DNA from 3 places in the Salipaludibacillus sp. CF4.18 genome. Region 3 is predicted to be linked to each of the others. Evidence: riboswitches for the same ligand, from Rfam matches in the RefSeq annotation. Region 3 holds a riboswitch; each other region holds the start of a gene.
What was found. Region 3 has a riboswitch for S-adenosylmethionine ahead of metK (methionine adenosyltransferase). Riboswitches for the same ligand answer to the same signal wherever they lie in the genome.
Positions count from the first base shown of each region.

Region 1: another riboswitch for S-adenosylmethionine. It lies ahead of ACHABW_RS04000 (5-methyltetrahydropteroyltriglutamate--homocysteine S-methyltransferase); the one in region 3 lies ahead of metK (methionine adenosyltransferase).
Region 2: another riboswitch for S-adenosylmethionine. It lies ahead of ACHABW_RS14325 (methionine ABC transporter ATP-binding protein); the one in region 3 lies ahead of metK (methionine adenosyltransferase).

Region 1 covers NZ_JBIMEV010000004.1:1,780-9,214, reverse strand. Annotated here, with positions in the region: gene ACHABW_RS04015 (PBP1A family penicillin-binding protein) at 135-2,930, shown strand; gene ACHABW_RS04010 (O-methyltransferase) at 3,030-3,731, opposite strand; gene ACHABW_RS04005 (hypothetical protein) at 3,655-4,038, opposite strand; gene ACHABW_RS04000 (5-methyltetrahydropteroyltriglutamate--homocysteine S-methyltransferase) at 4,280-5,383, opposite strand; SAM riboswitch class I at 5,458-5,559, opposite strand; gene ACHABW_RS03995 (aminotransferase class V-fold PLP-dependent enzyme) at 5,675-7,258, opposite strand; gene ACHABW_RS03990 (glycerol-3-phosphate acyltransferase) at 7,255-7,435, opposite strand, start outside.
Region 2 covers NZ_JBIMEV010000023.1:16,739-24,173, reverse strand. Annotated here, with positions in the region: gene ACHABW_RS14340 (carboxymuconolactone decarboxylase family protein) at 125-502, opposite strand; gene ACHABW_RS14335 (MetQ/NlpA family ABC transporter substrate-binding protein) at 1,004-1,903, opposite strand; gene ACHABW_RS14330 (methionine ABC transporter permease) at 1,937-2,566, opposite strand; gene ACHABW_RS14325 (methionine ABC transporter ATP-binding protein) at 2,616-3,641, opposite strand; SAM riboswitch class I at 3,767-3,884, opposite strand; gene ACHABW_RS14320 (SCP2 sterol-binding domain-containing protein) at 3,958-4,290, opposite strand; gene ACHABW_RS14315 (DUF2553 family protein) at 4,501-4,824, opposite strand; gene gcvH (glycine cleavage system protein GcvH) at 5,009-5,392, opposite strand; gene ACHABW_RS14305 (arsenate reductase family protein) at 5,479-5,835, opposite strand; gene ACHABW_RS14300 (acyl-CoA dehydrogenase family protein) at 6,183-7,435, opposite strand, start outside.
Region 3 covers NZ_JBIMEV010000005.1:55,718-63,152, reverse strand. Annotated here, with positions in the region: gene ACHABW_RS05240 (alpha/beta fold hydrolase) at 1-43, opposite strand, end outside; gene ACHABW_RS05235 (gamma carbonic anhydrase) at 211-732, shown strand; gene metK (methionine adenosyltransferase) at 957-2,168, opposite strand; SAM riboswitch class I at 2,329-2,449, opposite strand; gene ACHABW_RS05225 (YrzI family small protein) at 2,723-2,986, opposite strand; gene ACHABW_RS05220 (ABC transporter substrate-binding protein) at 3,062-4,054, shown strand; gene ACHABW_RS05215 (ABC transporter ATP-binding protein) at 4,079-4,852, shown strand; gene ACHABW_RS05210 (ABC transporter permease) at 4,857-5,636, shown strand; gene ytkD (RNA deprotection pyrophosphohydrolase) at 5,657-6,163, opposite strand; gene ACHABW_RS05200 (twin-arginine translocase TatA/TatE family subunit) at 6,565-6,774, opposite strand; gene mobA (molybdenum cofactor guanylyltransferase) at 6,996-7,435, opposite strand, start outside.

The DNA.
Region 1 (7,435 bases), on a different contig from region 3:
GGAACTTTTTAAACCGAGTGATTTTTTCCCACTCTATATTTTACAAAAGCTATAAAACTCCATTTTTTCCCTTGTTTTAGTTTTTATCGAGTTGGGAATCTAATAGTTTAGGTTTAGATTTTATTGGGAGGTAAATGATGGAGAAAAAACGTGCAACAAAAAAGAGAAGTAAAAAGCAATCTTTTCTTATGAGGGCTATTATAATATTTTTGCTATTTTTCCTTGTAACCGGGGTAGTTGGCAGCATCCATGTTTATAGCCTGGTTCAGAGTGCTCCGTCTATTGATGATGATACCTTTATATATTCGAACTCATCTACATTATATGATCATACAGGTGAACAAATGGTCACTTTAGATAATGGAGAAGACCGTCAATCTACTCAGATTGAACATATTCCGCAACATGTTCGAGATGCATTCATTGCTATAGAAGATACTCGTTTTTATGAACATTCAGGTCTTGATGCAAAAAGGATTGGGGGAGCTGTTTTATCAAATATTACGGATGGTTTTGGCTCTGAAGGAGGGAGTACGATAACGCAACAGGTAGTTAAGAACTCTCTTTTAACCTCGGAGAAATCAATAGAAAGAAAGGTTCAAGAAGCCTATCTGGCTCTTGAAGTAGAGAAAAAATATACGAAAGATGAAATTCTGGAGTTTTATTTAAACAAAATTTACTTTGGTAATGGTGCTCACGGAATTGTTAGTGCAGCTGATGCTTACTTCGGGAAAACTCTGGAGGAGTTAACGATTGAAGAAGCATCTTTATTAGCAGGCCTTCCTCAACGGCCGTCTGGCTATGATCCATTTCAACATCCTGAGCTAGGAGAAGAGCGTCGTAATACGGTGTTATTTGTGATGAAGGATCAAGGTTTTATCACAGACGAAGAGTACGAGGAGGCAAAAAGTGTCTCGATAGAAGATATGATCGAAGGAAATAGAAGTAATTATGAGATTTCAGATGCATATATGGACCTCGTTTATAAAGAGCTTGAGAGCATGGAAGAGATAGATGCCTCCATGATTTACAATGGTGGTCTGGAAATTTATACGACTTATGACAAAACCGCGCAAGAACATGTGGAGAAAGTGTTGAATTCGGATGAATATATCTCGTATCCTGACGAGCGTTTTCAAGCAGGATTGACACTTATTGATAATAAAACAGGTGAAATTAAAGCAGTAGGAGGCGGGCGGAATCAAGAGTCCGGGAAGAGTCGATCCAACTATGCAACAAATACCCAACGGTCTCCAGGTTCAACAATTAAACCGATACTAAGTTATGGTCCGGCAATTGAGTACTTAAACTGGTCAACCTATCAACAAATAGAAGATGAAAAAATGACTTATACGGATTCTGATCAGGTGATAACTAATTATAATGGGAATTATCATGGGATTGTATCCATGCGTGAAGCATTAACACGATCATGGAATATACCAGCTGTTAAAACTTTTCAGGAAGTGGGGAGTGAACGGGCAAGTGAATTTGCCTCCAATGTTGGTTTATCGATGGAAGGACCTCTCTATGAATCTTATGCACTAGGATCTCTTAAGGAAGGAATTTCTCCGTTACAGCTTGCTGGTGCTTACGCTGCATTTGGAAATGAGGGAATGTATAATGAGCCTCATGTGATTAGAAAAGTAGTATTTCCTGATGGGAAAGAGATTAATATGCAGCCTGAACCGGTGCAGGCAATGAGTGATGCCACCTCATATATGGTAACCGATATGCTGCAATCCGTCGTAGAAGAAGGAACTGGTCGTCTGGCAAATATTGAAGGCGTAGCAGTTGCGGGAAAAACAGGCACGACAAACTTTAATGAAGAAACAAAACAAAAATACACTATTTCAGATGGCGTACCTGACGTTTGGTTTGCTGGTTATACCTCAAATTATACTGTTGCTGTATGGACAGGATACCCGCAAGTGAGTGATGGAAACTATATAAAAACAGATGAGGATAAGCAAATTGCGCGACTTATATTTAAAGAAGTAATGACAGAGATGGTAGATGAAGAGACTCATGATTTCGTGAAGCCTGATTCTGTGGAAGAGATAACCATTGATACGTCGACTGGTGAAAGAGCAACTGGCAGTTCAGACAAGGATGATATTGTAACAGAATTATTTGTTTCTGGAACGACTGTTGAAGATGCATACAGTCTTGTTGAAGAAGAGCTGGAGAGGAAGCAATCAGAATCTAAAGATGAGGTATCGGAATCGAACGACAGCAATCAAATAGAGGAAGATAACTCTGTGGATCAAGACGTAGAAGAGGACTCTGAGACGGAACCGGAGCAGTCAGAAAGGAATGAAGAGGGAGAAGGTTCGGAATCAGACCAGCCGGAAGGCAACGTGGAAGATGAAGAAGCAAAGCCGGAACAAACGGAAGAAAGTGAAAATTTAGAAGAAGCGGAGCCAGAGCAAAATGAAGGAAATGAACAACAAGAAGAAACGGAGTCAGAACAGACAGAAGAAAATAAACCAGAAGCAGAACCTGTGGAATCTGGAGAAGAGAATAGCGTAGGTGAAGCGGAGCAAGAGAAAACAGAAGGAAATGAAGAAATAGAGTCTGAGCCGACGCCCGAAGCAACAGAAGAAAATGAGACAGAAACAGACCCGGAGAAGCAGACAGAAGGAAATGAAAGTTTAGAAGAAGCAGAGCAAGAGCAGCTAAACGAAGTAGAATCGGAGACAGAACAGTCAGAAGTAAATCAGGTGGAATCAGAACCTGAGCAGACAGAAGGGAATGAAAGTGCAAATAAAACGGAGCAAGAGCAGACAAATGCAGAGGTAGAATCAAATAGTGCGGAAGAAAAAAATACAACAGAAAAAGAAGCAGATCCGGAACAAGATGATACGAATACCAGCAATACAACAGGTGAAGAAGAAGCTTTGAACCAAGAAGATACTAACGAAGATTAAGAGAAGAAGAAGTCTTTTATTAGAGGAGAGACTTCTTCCTTCGACCAGAGGTAAGCATACGCTACAGGCGGACTAATTTTATCAAACACATATATCCTTTTATTTGATTACCTTAGACATTGTCATACCATCACCGAGTGGAATAAGCAGTGACTCTAATTGAGGATGATTGGCCACTGTCTGATTGAATTTCTTCATAAATTCAGTATAACGTTTAGGTTTTGCGTCCTGGTCTGCGACACTGCCACCAGCAAGTACGTTATCACAAACGATTAAAGCACCTGGTTCCGCTAATTTAATGCAGTAATTTAAATAGTTTTCATAATTTTCTTTGTCAGCATCAATAAAGAAAAAATCAAATTGCTTATGGTCCCCAACTAGTTTCTCAAGACTATCTAAGGCTGGTCCTGTAATATATTGTACTTGATCTGCAAAGCCCGCCTTAGACAAATTATTATGTGCTAGTTTTGAGTAGTTCTCCTTTAATTCAAGAGAAGTTAATCGTCCTTCTTTACCGAATCCTCTGGCAATTGAAATGCCACTGTAACCCCCAAGGGCCCCTATTTCCAGTACATTTTTAGCTTTTGAAATCGATATAAGCATCGTTAAAAGTTTTCCTGACGATGGAGAAACTGATATAGGAGGCATTTCGTTTTCTTTGATAGACAAGATGACCTCTTCTAATAGAGCATCTTCTTTATTAAAAACTGAATCGATATACCTGTTAACTTGTTTCATTGGAATCAATCCCTTTCTCACTTTTTTCTTTATTATCTGATGAAGAATTTTCCGTGTTTTCATCTTTCTTATCAATTGTTTCCGTTTCTTCACTTTCATCCATTCCGAATAATTGAATGAATTCGTTGATGACCATATCCATTGCTTTTAATTCACCAATAAGAAGTTGATTAATAGATTGAAACTCTTGTTCTTCTAACTGCTGCTTAATCGTGGACCGTTTAAGGTTCATCATTTCTAAAAAGGCGATTGCTCTCCCTCGCCGAAAGGTTTTTGGACCACGATGATGAGAACGATGGTCTTTTCCTTTATGACCATCACCTCGGTGATGGTCCTTTTTTTTAAAATCGTTTAAGTCATCCTCTTTCACCGTATAGCCCTCCTTTTAATGTATACGTTTGTATACATTTGGTATATCGCCAATTGTATACGAGTGTATACAAATTTGTCAATTTAAACCCACTAAGTTTTTAGAAGTAAGCGATTGAATCGAAATCTGAGATGAAAATATGTAACTATTTCGCTGAAGTCATAAATAAATGCGATATACAGAAAAAGAAAGGATCCACCTCCATTACAAGGCGAATCCTTTCTTTTTAGTTTAAGGGAAATTACTCCCAAATCTCATTAGCGACATCTACAATATATTTGAGTTTTGCCCATTGCTCATCTTCCGTAAGTTTGTTGCCGTGGTGAGTGGACGCAAATCCGCATTGCGGACTTATGCATAATTGCTCCAAAGGTACATAGTTCGTTGCTTCTTGAACGCGAGCTTTAATAGTTTCCTTATCTTCTAGTTCACCAAACTTTGATGTGAATATACCAAGTACAACTTGCGCTCCTCCATTAGGAATGTACTCCAAAGGTTTGAAATCCCCTGAACGATCATCGTCATATTCAAGGAAAAAGCCATCTACATTTTCTTTCGCAAACAATGTAGGAGCTATTTTGTCATATGCCCCTTCAAAGGCCCATGTAGAGCGATAGTTTCCACGGCAAAGGTGGGTAGTCACCGTTAAATCTTCTGGTTTATCTTCAAGAACACTGTTTACAACATGGAGTGCTAGATCAATTAATTTTTCTCTAGTTAAATTACTAGAACTGAATGGTAGTGTAGGTGCACACAGTCCAGCAATATATACATCATCTAATTGTATGTAGCGACACCCAGCGTCGTAAAATGCTTTAATCGCATCCCGGTAAGCTTGGATAATATCGTTTGTGAATTCCTCCAGGTCTGGATAAAACTCGGGATTCTGAATTCCAGCATTAAATAGTTGGTTTGGACTCGGAATCGTTAGTTTTGCCACAGCTCTGTCGCCGACAATTTCTTTAAATTCAATGAAATCCTCGATGAATGGATGATTAGGATTAAAGGAAATTTTTCCGTTACAACGGATGTCATATCTTTCTGTTTCAATCCCATCAAATTTATAACCGTGTTCAGGAACATAGCCTTCAATTCCATTTAAATGCTCTAGGAAATCAGTGTGCCAGAATCTGCGTCTGAATTCGCCATCTGTAACAGCTTGAAGTCCAACTTCAATTTGTTTATCAACAATGTGTTTGATTTCCTGAGTCTCCACTTCTCTCAATTGTCCCGCTGAAATGTTACCTTCTTTAAAATCTTTTCTTGCCTGATGCAAAACTTCCGGGCGAAGTAAACTCCCTACATGATCTGCTCTAAAAGGAGCCTTAGTGATAGTACTTGACATAAATAATCCCTTCTTTCTGTAAAATTAAAAAAACCCGCTTCAATGAAGAAGAGGGGGGAATAACCGCCATTCTCTTCTTATCTTCAAGCAAATCGCTCTGGAATTAGCACAGTACTTGAGAAAAGTCTGTTGCCGAGGTTTCAAAGGGCCAGTCCCTCCACCTCTCTTGATAAGAATGATTCAAATATTCAATTAAATCTAAAGATACAGTCTTTTTTCTAGTATGTCAAGTATACAAGGGGACGGTTCTCTGCTTCATTTCCCGTAGAGAAATGAAGCAGAGAACCGTCCCTACGATTGCCCTTGAGGGGTTTTAATCTTTTGATGTAGTGTCTTGACCATATTAGTGAGATCTCGTTTTTTATATTCGCCCAAACAGGCAATTTGAATCCAGTTTCGTTGTTTTAAATAGTCACTTTCAAAATGAACGAAGATTCCTTGCAGTTCAAGGTAGGTTCCTATTTCAGTAGACGAATAATCAGATGGCAATGGAATAGTGATAATAACTGGGGACGAATTTTCTGCACTTAATAAAACAGGGATGCCAGCTTCAGCTAGTGAGGCGCGAACTAACGAGATATCAGCAGCAATTTTATCGTATCTTTTATTATTCTCATACTGTTTTAAAGCTTCCTTTAAGGCGCACATTAAATTAGAAGTATGAGAATATGGAACACTATTTTGCATTTGATACATCCCTAAATCAAGGTATCGCGGTAATCGGTTAGAAGGGGGTATATTTTCTTGATGAAAAACAAAAGATAAGCCTGTATAGGAGCCTATTGCCTTGCCACTAACACCGGAGGCCAGATAAACACCTTGCAGATCCAGCGGAAGGGCTCCTAAAGAACTTATACAGTCTAAACATAGATGAACTTGATAACGTTCACATATTTCTTTGATTTTTTCAACCGAATTCAGCATTCCAGTCGATGTTTCACTGTGAACCATCCATAGCCAGGAAATATCACCTTTTTCTATTTTTGATATAATTTCAGCATCAGAAAAAGGAGTTCCCCAGGATTTGTCTATGACTTCAAAAGATAGATTTGCCCGTAAAGCATGATCTTTTATACGTTGACCAAACTCTCCATTTAGGAGAATTAATCCCTTTCCTTGATGCAATGAAAGCTGAGCAGCAATGACATCATTAGCTAATGTACCCGTGCCGACAAGAACCTCCATATAATTAGCAGATGTCATGGAAAGAAGAGATTGTTTCACACTATCCATCAAAAGTTGAAACTGATTGGAACGGTGTGGAATCGGATCGGATGCAAGGGCTTTTTGAACAAATTGATGGACGGGAACTGGACCTGGAAGGAAACTGATTGGCTTAGATGCAACCTTACCGGCAGTCGATTCATTAAACGTTTCTTTGGTTAGATACATAGGCTGATAGAAAGCCCCTTCACTGCCAACTAAATCACCAAACGGTTGAAATCCTAGCTGTTTATATAATTTTAATTGTCGCGTTGTTGCTGATATCAGCCCTAAATCATAGCCTTTTTGAATGCAATACCTTGCCAATAACTGGGACAAACCTCTAAATACACGTCCTATTCTATATTCTATTTCTACGGTTAATAACCTTATCTCACAATAATGATCATATCCTTTAGGAAGTAGCTCTTCTAAATTTTCAAGTTTATTTTCCAATGAAAGAGGTCGGTTGTCCCTAATTGCCAACATTCCAATTACACGGTTATCCTTACAACAAATAAGGTATGTATTTTCTTCATGAAATTTGTCGACGAGTATTTTAGACTGGTTCGTCTCGTGTTGAGGAATTTCGTCTACAAAAGTTTTATAATTTAAATGATGAATTTGGTCAAACTCACTTTGTTGGGAAGCAATGTTAAAAGTATAGCTCATAATGATTTCTCCTTTACATGAATTATTTCAACAACATTTTCGCGGTGAGCATAAAAAACGATTCCGATATTGAGAAAAAGTATCCAAAAAATAAAACTATTTTGATAGAGTAAATACGAAAGAAAAGGCGAAAATAGAAATGAGATGAGACCGGTGAAGCTAAAACTTTTCAAAAAA
Region 2 (7,435 bases), on a different contig from region 3:
CTGACAATTAAGACTCACAACTTGTGAAGAAATATGACCACACTTTCATTTAGAATAACTGCCGTTTACGAGCAAATATTCATGTTTTGACAAGTTATGCAGTTTATTTTTATAATTGAAACATTTAAGATGTCAGATTATCCCCTGAAAGTTCCATGAGACATTCCTCCACAAGTGTTACAGCTTGGCTCATAGTTCCGCCGCCTCCAAATGCACCCGTAACTGCGATAGCTTCTAAAATCTCTTCTCTTGATGCTCCTTGTTCTAGACACCCATTTACATGGTAAATAATGCAGTACTCATCTTGAGCATACAGGCTGATTCCTAATGCTATCATTTGTTTTTCCTTCGCTGACAGCTTGCCAGGATGGAAACAAGCCTCCGTAAACGCTTGATATTTAGATGCAACATCCGGCATTTGCTCTGAGAAATAACCTAATCCTTCTTTATAATGTAGCAATGATTCTTGAATCGATGAATTGCTAAACTCTTGTTCATCCATAACTTTCACTCCTCCTCTTGCTAAGATACACTTATTTTGGCGTGAAAGCAGAAGAAGTATGTACATACACTGTTCTTTTTTGATCTTTATAGCATTTAGTTCCACTCAATCAATTCGATACGGCCTGAATGTCACTATATGCTATGTTTAGCTCTACTCAGTTTGGCTCTCAACACCTGAGTGTCACTATGTCCTCTGTTTAGTGACACTCGGACAGAGAACCCTTGTTTGAGTGTTACTATCAGCATTCCCAGTAGAAAATACGTAACCAAACGCATAACGCCTTTAAAAAAACTTAGCATCTATAATATCAAATTTGTTACCTTACTTTGATAAGGTGGAAGGTTGTTTGGAAGAATTACCGTTCGTTTTCTGTGGGTGATCTGCAAGCCGCCTAGTGCTGGTTCGATCCCTCTATTCGAAATACATACTTATAATTAAATTTTTCACTCTAAAAAAAGCATCAGAGAATTTCTCTGATGCCTTTCATTATTCAAATTATTATTCAGTAACAGGTACTACTGCATTCTCATATTCTTCAAGAATAAAGTCACGAACATCTTCTGATCGTAGAACTTCGATTAATTTCAAGACACGCTCATCTTCTTCGTCTCCACTGTTTGTTGCAATAACATTAACGTAAGGATTGTCACTGTCAGAGGATTCAATAGCGATAGAATCTTCTAATGGATTTAGCCCAGCATCTAATGCATAGTTTGAATTGATAAGAACAGCATCCCCTTCTCCATTCTCATACGCTGTTGGAAGCAATGCCGCTTCCACATTTGCGGAGAATTCAAAGTTATTCGGGTTCTCTTCAATATCGTCAATTGTTGCTTCAATACCAACTCCGTCAGCTAGCGTAATTAATCCTTTTTCTTCAAGCATCTTCAAGATTCTTCCGTGGTCAGGAATAGCACTACTCATAATAATTTCTGCACCTTCTGGAAGTTCTTCTATGCTGTCAAATTCCTGAGAATACAAACCAATTGGCTCAATATGAATTCCTCCAGCGTTTACAAAGTCATATCCATGCTCTTCAATCTGTGTTTCAAGATATGGAATGTGCTGGAAGTAGTTTGCATCTAGTTCTCCGGCAGCTAACGCTTCGTTTGGAAGAACGTAATCATTGAATGACTCGATCTCTAGAGTCACACCTTCTTCTTCAAGAAGTGGTGCAGCAAATTCTAAGATTTCAGCGTGAGGAACGTTGGAAGCACCAACAACTAATGTTCCGAGATCTTCTCCTTCTGCTTCCTCATTTGCGTTTTCTGTGTTATTGGTTTCTGTATTATTTGTACCCGCGGCGTTATTTTCATTCGTATTTTCTTCCGTACCGCATGCTGCTAATACTCCTACAGATAGTGCTGTAATTCCTAAGCCTTGTAGTAACTTTCTCATGTTGAATTTCCCCTTTTGTTTTTTATTACGCCTTTAGCGTTTGTCTAATTTATTGGTAAAGTAATCGCCGATGAATTGTAAAACAAAGACGAATACTAACACAATCATTGTTGCTATTAAAGTAATATCTGGATTATTTCGTTGAAAACCATCACGGTATGCTAGGTCACCTAATCCACCGGCACCAATTACACCTGCCATCGCTGTGTAACCAATAAGCGCGATCGCTGTAACCGTAATCCCAGAGATAAGTGCTGGTACTGATTCTGGGATTAACACTTTAAAAATAATCTGAGAATTGCTTGCTCCCATTGCTTTTGATGCTTCTATTACACCTTTATCAATTTCCCGCAACGCAATTTCAACCATTCTCGCATAAAATGGTGCTGCTCCAATAATAAGCGCAGGCAATGCGGCTGATGGCCCTAACATTGTTCCAACTAAAGCACTGGTGAACGGAACAAGCAGGACGATGAGAATAATAAATGGAATTGATCTGAATATATTTACATAAGCTGCGATAATACTGTGAACGATCTTATTTTGCCAAAGTTGACCCCGAGCAGTAAGAAATAATAGTAGTCCGAGTATTGTACCAAATATAAACGTAAATAAAAGCGCAATTAACGACATATAAACTGTTTCTGCTGTCGCTTCCCACATGTTTACCCAATTAACATTTTCAAGAAGTAGAATTGATCCAACCAAAAGATTATTCACCGTGGATCACCTCCACTTCTACTTCCTGCTTTCGGATATAATCGATAGCTTCTTTTATATGATGCTCGTCACCAGTGACATTTATAAACAATGATCCATAGGAGCCATCTTGGGTTTGCGAAAGTTTACCTTGTAAAATGTTTATCGTAACCTCAAATTTACGAATAAGATCCGTAATAAGTGCTCTTTTTGCATCGCCACCAACAAATGTAAGTTGAAGGACATGCCCAATACCTTCTTCAGTAAACAAATGTTTAAGGGCTTCTTCGGTTTCTTCAGGTTCTGTCACTTGTTTCACAAATTCTTTTGTCATGTGCTCTTTCGGTCTTCTGAAAACATCAAGGACTGGACCCTGTTCAACAATCCGCCCATTTTCCATTACAGCCACCCGATGACATATTTTACGGATAACATGCATTTCATGCGTGATAAGTACAATGGTCAGATTCAACTTTTTGTTAATATCTATCAATAATTCTAAAATTGAATCGGTTGTTTTGGGATCCAATGCGGATGTTGCTTCATCACACAATAATACTTGTGGATTATTCGCTAGCGCCCGTGCTATGCCGACTCGTTGTTTTTGCCCTCCACTTAGCTGAGAAGGATAGGATGCCCCTCGACCATCTAAACCTACCAGTTTAATAAGTTCTTCCACTCTGGTTTTTCGTTCTGTGCTCGGTACACCTTTAATTTCTAATGGAAATGAAATGTTCTCAGCTACTGTTCTCGACCACAAAAGATTAAAGTGTTGAAAAATCATTCCTATTTCCTGTCTTGCCTCTCGTAGTTTCCTTTGAGACAATGTATTCATATTTTTACCAGCGACACTTACTTCCCCTGTAGTTGGCACTTCCAGCATGTTCAGCATTCTTATGAGCGTGCTTTTTCCAGCACCACTATAGCCAATCACACCAAAAATTTCACCCTTTTCAATCGTGAGATCTATTTGATCGACGGCAGTTACTTTACCGTCACGCGTATTAAATGTTTTTGCTAATTTTGATAAAGTAATCATTTGCTTCCCCTTTTTAAACCGATCGGTTTAGTCGTATTAAAGCACAAAAGTTAAAGATCAAAGAAAAACCTCACTACTCGATAAAATGAGCAGAAAGGTTTTTAGTAATGAATTAAAAGCCCTTCTCCTCATTTTTCAAAGTAAATTGTTTACTTTGATGGAATTGGCACCTTCTAATGGTTTTTATACCTTAGTGGTTGCCGGGCTTCATAGGGCCAGTCCCTCCGCCGCTCTTAATAAGAAGAATTAAGAATTAATATTTAATTTATAGTCTGTTATGCATAATATCATTATCGATTAATTCTTGTCAACTAATTTATTTCACCGTTTTTTGAGAGAGGTAGAGAAGTGATTCCAGCCAAAGCAAATGTTTCAATGAACCTTCAACTTCAAGATCTCCTCTGCGTTTCATGGCCAGCAGAAAGTCTTCCCCACGGAATAAGAGTTTCAATTCATCTTCGTCGCCACTAATCATAATATCACAAACATCCTCATCCAACGTTAATTTAAAATCTTTGTTATCTAAATTCATGTACCAACGCTTTTCCAGATATTTAACTTGAACGATTAGATGATGTTTTTTCAATAGTTCTCTTAAGTGGCTTGTCTTTGTCATGCCTTCCATTGATTTAATGAGTAAATGATTCATGATATCCGCCTCTAATCCGAACTTCGTCTTTGATTACTCATTCTACGAGACGAACAGTAAGTCCTCTTTTTAAGGAAAAGTTAGGCGATATTATTTTAATCAAAAGCTTTGTTTTGAATGAAATACCGTTCTAAAACATTTCCAGAAAATTATAGAAAAAAAGAGTGCCTGCGATTTGTCTTTAGTTCGACAAAAAGCAGACACTCACTGTTAACACCAACCCATGTCGCAGCCTTCTACATAAGATTCAGGTGGCTTCGTTTTTTTCGCTTGGGCATCCTTGAAAAATTTTTCATTTTCAAACTCAAATCCTTCCGACATTTCATACATTTGAGAATGTCCTTTTTTTCGGATTTGACCAATTTTTTCAGCGTTAAAATAGAGCGCAGTTTCCCCTGCTTCATCCTTTTTTTCTACCTGATCGGAAATATCGACCAATGACGTTGGTGATGCTTCCAAACCATCCACATTGTTATTCATTGTATTTTCTTGATCATTATTGCTGGTATTTTCCGTAATATCATTTTGTTGCATCTATATATCCCTCCTCCTATACATCTAGTTTGAGCGAGTATAGATGATCTCATTCAAGAGGAAATATTAGTCAAAAATCCAACAATCTCTCTGTTTCACAAAAAAATAATCTCTAAAAATCCAATAATTATATATAAAAAAGCCTTCCAAATATAAATCATTTGGAAAGCCCTTAGAGTACTATTTAGTCTTCATTAATCATTTCTTCATAAGCGGATGCATCCATTAATTTGTCAAATTCAGATTTATTAGAAGGCTCAACTACAACCATCCACGCTTTTTCATATGGTGATTCATTCACGAATTCCGGAGAATCTTCCAATTCTTCATTTACTTCCACAACTTTACCACTAACTGGAGCATACAGTTCAGAAACAGTTTTAACCGACTCAACACTGCCAAACGGCTCATCCGCTTCAAGGACATCGCCCACTTCTGGAAGCTCTACGAAAACAATGTCGCCTAGCTCTGATTGGGCGAATTCAGTAATCCCAATCCTAACTTTTTCTCCTTCTGTTTTAACCCACTCATGCTCTTCTGAATACTTCAAATCTTTTGGTAAACTCATCTAAAAATCCCTCCATTTATGTAATTAATTATTCTATCTTTCCTTACTATAATATATCCTAAGGCTATGCTTCAACAATCTACTGCTTATTTCCATACCTCGTTATAGATTTCCTCTTTAAAACCAAGTGTTACATTTTTACCATCAGTTGCTAGAGGTCGCTTAATAAGCATACCATCTGAAGCCAAAACTTCTAATAACTCGTCTTCCGAGTAAGTCTTCATTTTGTCTTTCATGCCTAATTCACGGTATTTTAGTCCACTTGTGTTAAAAAATTTCTTTAATTCTAATCCACTTTTTTCATAATAAGATGCTAATTCCTCTTTAGATGGTGGATGACTAACGATATCGACAGCTTCATAGTCGACATTGTTCTCGTCAAGCCATTTCTTTGCATTGCGGCAAGTACCGCATTTTGGATAATGATAAAAAGTAACGCTCATCTTTCTTTCCTCCTAGTAAAACATGATTCACACACTGTCCTCATCATATACCACATTCAGGTTTTTTTCACACATTCCTGCTTGTTATTATTCCTACACAAAAGTAGAAGGAAATCGAAAAATGAAATTAAATGTCCTAGTTTCATAACTGAAAAACTCGAAAAAGCGAAGGACCTCATGATTTTCATGAGGTCCTTCGCCATCCTTAAGAGAGGAGAATGCCCTTTCATTTAGAAAGGAGTCATATTTTATTGGGACAGGGGAGTGCCCCAAATTGGTTAACAATAGTTTATATAACAAAACTTCATTTTTATCTTCATCGGCAGAAAAGACACTATACGTTTTTCTTAGATAACGTATTTCTCTTCTTCAATGACTCGTGCTGCTATTTCTCGTTTTTTTGCAATCATATTAATTGGAGTGTGACGAGTTAATTTTTTAAGAATGGATAGCATTGTTCTTAAGCTGTCTCCTTCTTCAAGTGTTACTAATGATTCTTTTGCTATTGCTTCAATTCGGTTAAATGCCTCTTGAGAATAAACTTGAGTCATCAGAAGCTTTTGGTTTGATTTAGCTTCTCCATCTTTTGCCATTGCTTTTTCCGTTCGTAAAATAATAGACTCGATGTTGAATATTTCGTTTACTATATCTGCCACGTTGGCAAGCATTTCTTGTTCTTTTTGAAGCTTTTCTCCATATTTTTGGTCTGCAGTTCCAGCAATCATCAAGAAAATCTTTTTAGCATTACCCAACAAATACTTTTCTTGCTCTAATGGCTCATCGCCAACTTCTTCAGGCATCATCATCATTAATTCTTCCTGCAAACCACTTGCTCTTTCTAATAGAGCTAGTTCGCCTTTCATGGCCTTCCGCATAATTGTGGCTGGCACGAGCATACGGTTAATCTCATTTGTTCCTTCAAAAATCCGATTGATCCTTGAGTTGCGATACATAGATTCCACTTCATACTCTGCCATGAAGCCATATCCACCGTGAATTTGCACTGCCTCGTCGACTACAAAATCCAATACTTCTGAACCAAAAAACTTGTTTAATGAACATTCAATTGCATATTCACCAATTGCTTTTCCTACCTTCGCTCCATCCTTCTGTTCTTCTTCAGAAAGATTTTCAAAAGCTCCATCAATTAATCCACCTGTTCGATAGATTTGACTTTCCATTGCATAAGTTCTTAATGCCATTTCCGCCAATTTTTTCTGAATGAGTGTAAATTTCGAAATAGGCAGTTTAAACTGTTTTCGTTCATTTGCATATTTAGCGGAAATTTCTATCGCGCGCTTTGCACCACCGATACACCCGACTCCTAGTTTATAACGGCCGATATTAAGAATATTAAACGCGATAACGTGCCCTTTGCCAATCTCACCTAATAGGTTTTCTTTCGGTACCTGAACATCCTGTAATATTAGTGTACGCGTAGAAGACCCTTTGATTCCCATCTTCTTTTCTTCAGGTCCGGTAGACACACCTTCATACTCTCTTTCTACAATAAATGCTGAAAAATGTTCCCCATCAACTTTTGCATAGACAACAAATACATCAGCAAAACCAGCGTTTGTAATCCACTGCTTTTCGCCAT
Region 3 (7,435 bases):
ACACACCTTTCACTAGATCACCTTGGAACTCCCATTTCCACATCTCGATCCCTCCATAAAATTTACTTCCCTGTATTTTCCCCTCTGATCTGTTTGATAGTCAAGTAATAGGGTATCAGTAGTCCAGTGAAAATGTCAGAATTATTCCTTTCATGAGCCTACGTTTGATACACTAGCAGTATAAACTTCAAATAAGGAGAGTGACCTATATTGGCTATATATCCGTATAAAGAACAGTGGCCTGTCATTAATGAGAGTGCCTACATAGCTGACAATGTTGTGATTACCGGGGACGTAACAATCCATGAGAAGGCAAGCATTTGGTTTAACACTGTCATTCGTGGTGATGTTGCTCCAACAATTATAGAAAAGGGAGTAAATGTTCAAGATAATAGTACACTTCACCAAAGCCCTAACAACCCATTAATATTAAAAGAAGGCGTAACGATTGGCCACCAGTGCGTATTGCATAGCTGCGTGATTGAAAAGAATGCCTTAATTGGCATGGGCTCGATTATTTTAGATAATGCGGAAATTGGGGAGGATGCTTTTATCGGCGCCGGCAGCCTTGTGCCACCGGGTAAAAAAATTCCGCCAAGAACATTAGCACTTGGACGTCCAGCGAAAGTTGTCCGAGATTTAACAAGCGAGGATATCGCTGAGATGAAGCGAATTCGCGAAGGTTATGTAGAAAAAGGCCAATATTACAAATCACTCCAGAAGAATGTATAGTGAATATAAGCAGTTAAGAAAAACGCGTAACGTCTTTTAATAAATACAGCGTGATCTTTTAGCCACCCCCGAGTAGCACCTACGAAGTGTGTGTAGTGCTACTCGGGGGTGGTTTTCCCTTGACAAGCGTGGCTTAAAGATAGCTGTCAACGTTATAAATTATCTCGCAAAAAAGGGTGACTCCATAGGTCTTTATTACCTATGGAGTCACCCTTTATCCTATTTTATTGACTAGCTAACTCTAAAGCTTGTTCACTTAGCAAGTTGGCTTTATCTGTTTGTTCCCACGGTAACTCAATATCGGTTCTACCGAAATGACCGTATGCTGCCGTTTGCTTGTAAATCGGGCGACGTAAGTCCAACATTTTTATAATTCCAGCGGGGCGCAGGTCAAAATTCTTCCTTACGACTTCCACTAAAACATCTTCGCTTACTTTTCCAGTATCAAATGTTTCAATAGCAATGGAAACTGGCTGTGCAACTCCGATTGCATAAGCTACTTGGACTTCACAACGATCCGCTAAACCAGAGGCAACGATGTTTTTCGCTACATATCTAGCCGCATAAGCACCGGATCGATCTACTTTCGTAGCGTCTTTTCCAGAGAATGCTCCTCCACCGTGACGAGCATATCCTCCATAAGTATCTACAATGATTTTACGTCCTGTAAGTCCTGCATCACCTTGAGGCCCACCAATGACAAATCGACCAGTTGGGTTAATAAAGTATTTTGTATTTTCATCTAATAATTCCTCAGGGACAATAAAATCGATAACTTCCTTCTTCAAATCTTTTTTGATTTGAGCTAACTCAATTTCAGGATGATGTTGAGTAGAAATGACAATCGTATCAACCCGAATTGGATTTTGATCCTCACCGTATTCCACCGTTACTTGAACTTTACCGTCAGGACGCAAGTAATCAATGATTTTTTCCTTACGTACTTCCGCTAAACGACGCGCAAGCTTATGTGATAAAGAAATTGGCAATGGCATTAACTCAGGCGTTTGATTATCTGCATAACCAAACATTAATCCTTGGTCTCCAGCTCCTATTTCTTCAATTTCTTCGTCGGACATTTGCCCTTCTCGAGCTTCGTATGATTTATCCACACCTAAAGCGATATCAGCTGATTGTTCATCAATCGACGTCAATACAGCACACGTTTCAAAATCAAAACCATATTTGGCTTTTGTATAACCAATTCCTTTAATCGTTTCTCGGACTACTTTTGGTATATCCACATACGTAGATGTAGAAATTTCTCCTGCTACTAACACTAATCCAGTGTTCACAGAAGTCTCACAAGCTACTCGAGCATTTGGATCCTTCTTCATAATTTCATCTAAAATAGAATCCGAAATTTGATCACAAATCTTATCCGGATGCCCTTCTGTTACTGATTCTGATGTAAATAAACGCGTTTTCCCTACCACAATACGTACCTCCTTGGTATCATCCATCCTATTTTTAGGATGTGCTTCATCATCTACGGTACTCGTTCTCCCAGCAGAATGGTCCAATCCAATGATCTCAAAAAAATATAAAAAAACCCTTTCCAATAGAGGAAAAGGTTACGTTCCATCCGCCTTTAACCTCTTATCGACCAAGACATACGGTTAGATATGTCTTGCAGGTTAGCACCGTTCACCTTTTTACAGTGGTGATGGTTGCTGGGCTTCGTCGGGCCTGTCCCTCCGCCTACTCAGGATAAGAGTATCCGTTCGCAAAAATAATACCGTAAATTTAATCGTCTGTCAACTGCAAATGTCGATTTATCACGTAAATTAGGTAGTGCCGCACAAGTCTATAGCAAATAGAAATGGTGTTATTGCTAGTTTATACGAGATAATGAACCGGTTGGGTAAATAATCCATTTCCGTACATATTTAAGTAACAATGCCCTCTATCCTGACCTCCATTCAACCCTAGATACGATTATTTCAGAGGGAAACAAAATCATTTGATCCCCCCACCCGTTCATTTACAATTATAAGAAAAACTTACCATGTTTTGTTTTTTCCTCTCTTAATCTTTCCTCCCCACTGTTCATATCAACTTGCGATTCCGTGTGATCATTTCGTCTGCGCCTTGAAATAATAATGGTAATAAAAAAAATGTGAATAGTCATTTTCTTGTCTCCTCGTTTAAACTCATCTCTTTCTGTCTGATTTAAGTTTATCGAAAATGCCGCTTTCTCTAAACGATCTCTAGTCTGTTTCTGTCTCCTACCCAAGTCTGATCTTTTTCTCATTCCTTCGCACACATCCGCCCATTCACACATACGTTATCTAATCAAATAACTATAGATTTATGAAGGAGGAGCATCATGTCTCGTTTTAAAAAATTATTGTTACTATTGTGTTTACCGGTAGCTATACTTACAGCTTGTGGTCAGGAAGAAGAGTTAAAGGAAGTAAAATTGGCAGAGGTTACACGGTCCATTTTCTATGCACCTCAATACGTAGCAATTTCTGAAGGGTTTTTCGAAGAGGAAGGATTAGATGTTGAACTAACAACCACATGGGGTGGAGATACAACGATGACAACATTGCTGTCTGATGGTGCCGATGTCGCACTAGTAGGAGCGGAAACATCCATCTACGTCTATGCCCAAGAAGCAAATGACCCACCGATTAACTTTGCTCAACTGACACGAACAGACGGTACGTTTCTTGTCTCTCGTGAACCTGTTGAAGACTTTGAATGGGAAGATTTAAAAGGAAGTACATTCCTAGGTCAAAGAAAAGGCGGCATGCCGCAAATGGTTGGAGAATACGTGCTGAAACAGCATGATATCGATCCGCATAACGATCTTGAACTCATTCAAAACATCGACTTCGCGAACATCACCTCCGCCTTCGCTTCCGGAACAGGTGATTATGTGCAACTATTTGAGCCTCAAGCGACACTTCTTCAAGAAGAAGGAGTTGGCCATATTATTGAATCGTTTGGTACCGAATCTGGTGAGGTTCCATATACTGTTTATATGGCAAAGCAAAGTTTTATCAATAAAGACCCGGAAACTATGGAGAAATTTACTCGAGCTATTTACAAAGCTCAACAATGGATCAATGAGGAAGATCCTTCTACTGTTGCCGAATCCATCGAACCATTTTTTGAAGATACTTCTTTAGAAATCATTGAACAAGTGTTCATCAATTACAACGAACAAGGATCCTATGCACCTTCTCCATTAGTGAACGAAGAAGGATGGAATAACCTTCAGTCAATTATGGATGAAGCTGGCGAATTACCGGAAGAAGTACCTTATGATGAATTGGTGAATCGAGAATTCGCTGACCAGATCATGTCAGAATAATGGAAGTTAAGAGAGGAGAATATCATGGCTATATTAGAATTGCAGGATGTAGAAAAAACATTCTTTTCCTTGGAAACAATGACAACTGCCATTGAAAATATTAATTTAACGATTGAAAAAGGAGAGTTTATTTCTTTTATTGGTCCTAGTGGCTGTGGTAAAACAACTCTCCTCTCTCTTGTTTCCGGATTAATCCTTCCAACGAAAGGTCAAATCATCTTGGATGGAGTCCCAATAGAAAAACCTACTCCTGAAACGGGGTATATGCTTCAGCAAGACTATCTGTTTCCCTGGTTATCCATTGAAGAAAATATATTACTTGGACTAAAAATATTAGATAAAACATCTAAAGAAGAAAAAGAACGCCCCATCAAATTGCTGGAACAGCTCGGTTTATTAGATAAACTAAAAAACTATCCTTATGAGCTCTCCGGGGGCATGAGACAACGTGTGGCATTAGTCCGCATGTTGTCTACTGACCCGGAGCTTCTTCTATTAGATGAACCTTTCTCCGCTTTAGACTATCAATCAAAACTAAAATTAGAGGATCTTGTTTTTTCGACCATTCGTGCCCATAAAAAAACAGCTATTCTTGTTACACATGATATTGGAGAGGCGATTGCGATGAGTGATCGAATTATTTTATTAGCTGGTAGACCAGGAAGAATTCAAAATGAATTTATTATTCCAAAACAGCTTTCGCAGGAACTCCCCTTTAAAGTACGAACAAGTGACACGTTTAACTCCTTATTCCAAAAAATCTGGAAGGAGATGGAATCCAGTGAAGAATCATCGTAAAGAAATGCTCCAAGAATATAAAAAGAAAGAAAAAAAGAAAAGAGGATGGATAAAACTATCGCAACTAACTATTCTAGTTTCATTTTTCCTTGCCTGGGAAGTGACAACTGCTTTACGCTGGCTGGATCCTCTTCTTTTCAGTTCGCCGTCCCGTGTCTGGGCCTTGTTTTTGGATCGGATACAAGATGGCAGCTTATTTCTCCATACATCTGTCACCCTGTTTGAAACCGTGTTAGGGTTCATTTTAGGCACAGGTGTCGGTATCATTATCGCTGCTCTTCTTTGGTGGTCACCGTTTCTTTCGAGGGTGTTAGATCCCTATTTAGTGATCTTGAATTCCATGCCTAAGGTAGCACTGGGACCTATCTTAATCGTAGGACTGGGACCTGGATTTACGTCGATTATTTTCATGGGGGCTTTAATCTCAGTCATTATTACCACGATGGTTATCTATAGTGCTTTTAAAGGAGTAGATGATAACTACTTAAAAGTCATTCAAAGCTTTGGGGCAACAAAATTTCAATCCTTTTCGACAGTAATTTTCCCTGCCTGTTATCCAACGATGATTTCTACCTTGAAAGTAAATGTTGGCCTTTCCTGGGTTGGCGTAATAGTAGGTGAATTTCTAGTTTCGCAGCAAGGATTAGGCTACATGATCATTTATGGCTTCCAGGTTTTCAATTTCACATTGGTAATGTTATCACTCGTCATTATTGCTATACTTGCTACGTGTATGTATCAAGGGGTTGAACTCATAGAAAAAAAACTCATCCGTCACCATTAAAAGCTAAGTGACGATGAGTTTTACTGTTCTAACGTATGATTTTCATGCAAAAAGCGTTTATTTACTTCATCAAGACTTAGCTCAAGAACATCATCCTTCATAATAAAACTATACTGATGATTATGACGGACATTACCTGGAATTTGCTTAAGTAGTTTAGGGCCCTTCGTCTCGAAATAATTTTTTTTGGAAATAAGTTCGCTAACACTCGCAAAATAAACATTTTTAATGACAGTTTCACTTTTCCCAAGCACTTTGTACTGTCCAATATAATACAAATCTTCCACTACTCCACCAGTCTCTTCAAATACCTCACGCTTAGCTGCAGTCTCGGCATCCTCTCCCGGTTCTACTTTTCCACCTGGGAATTCAAGTCCCCGAGAAGGATGAATCGTGAGAAGCCAGCTGCCTTTATATCTGGCAACAACCCAAACATGCTTTGGGTCTCCGGAAAAAGGATGATTGGCAGTGGAAAAGTTTACTGTATTGTTATAATAATCTTGAAATGATATGTGATTGGTCAACATCTTTCCCCTCCAACAAAACCTTACTTATTCTTATGTTAAGTTTAGTCAACATATCGAATTTTGTCTAATAGACCGCTTTGTAATTTTATGTACCAGTTGAAGAACCACGCAGAAAGTTTTTGGTCTGTGGAAGCTGAAACGTGCCTGTGGAATGCGTCCACCAGTACAGCATATTCGAGCTCTTTCCGTTCGAACTGAGGCAACAATGTATAAGAAAACAACCTTAAGTAAATAAGATCCTGTCCAACTTGTCCTATTATATCTTTCCCCTCTTCACACCCATTAAAACACGCCATTCGAAATTGATTTAATAAGACTTCACTCTATTTCTTACTAGTATCTACTCCTCTAAGAGGCAAAAACAAAAGAGACCATTCCTGGCCTCTTTTAGAATTTTATACTTATTTTTCATCATTAGTTACTTTTCGAGCTTCCTTCTTCATATCATCAATAGGATCTGTAACGTCTTTTGTTAGTTCCCTTGTAGATTTCTTGAATTCTCTTAGTGTTTCTCCTGCAGCTCTTCCAATCTCAGGAAGCTTGCTTGGACCAAAAATAACGAGAGCGACAACCAAAATAAGTATTAAACCCGGCATGCCTATGTTTGCCATATAACTTCACCTCTTATTTTTCATTATACATTCTTCAGTGCTAAATTTCCATACAGAGTTTGTTCAAAAAGGTTTGTGCAATGGCTACACACGCCGCGTTGCTTAGAGGATTTTTAAAAAGGCAAAAAAACCTTCTTTTTGAACATCCTCATATAGAAAATATCCATTTATTTATCCCGCTCTATCTAAACTGAATCTCATAATTTTTTATTTCTAGTTCCTCAAGGCTTACTCTTTTGGCTTTTAACCCAGGAATAATCTTCAGGATTATTCATATTAAAAAACAACTTTTCAATTTCTTTTTCGGAATAACCAGCTTTAAGAAATTCTTCTTCAGTGACAAACCTTGAATTTATCTGATTAAACACGTCTCGTAAACGCAATTTATTCTCTTTCAAGCTTTGTTCAATAGTCGGTAAGACACGTCGATGATACAAAGCCATTAACGGTTGTGCTCTCCCATTAATTAAAGGAATGACAGCATCACACGCAGTTTGTTTCAAGCTATGAAGCAGTACCTCAACAATCTTCTCCTCAAAAAAAGGAAGATCGCAAGCGACAATTAAATTCCAGGAGTGCCTTGAGGCTGCTAATCCAGCCTCAAGTCCCGCAAGTGGTCCCCTGTCCTTTTCATTGTCTGTTACTATCTGAACATCCGGAA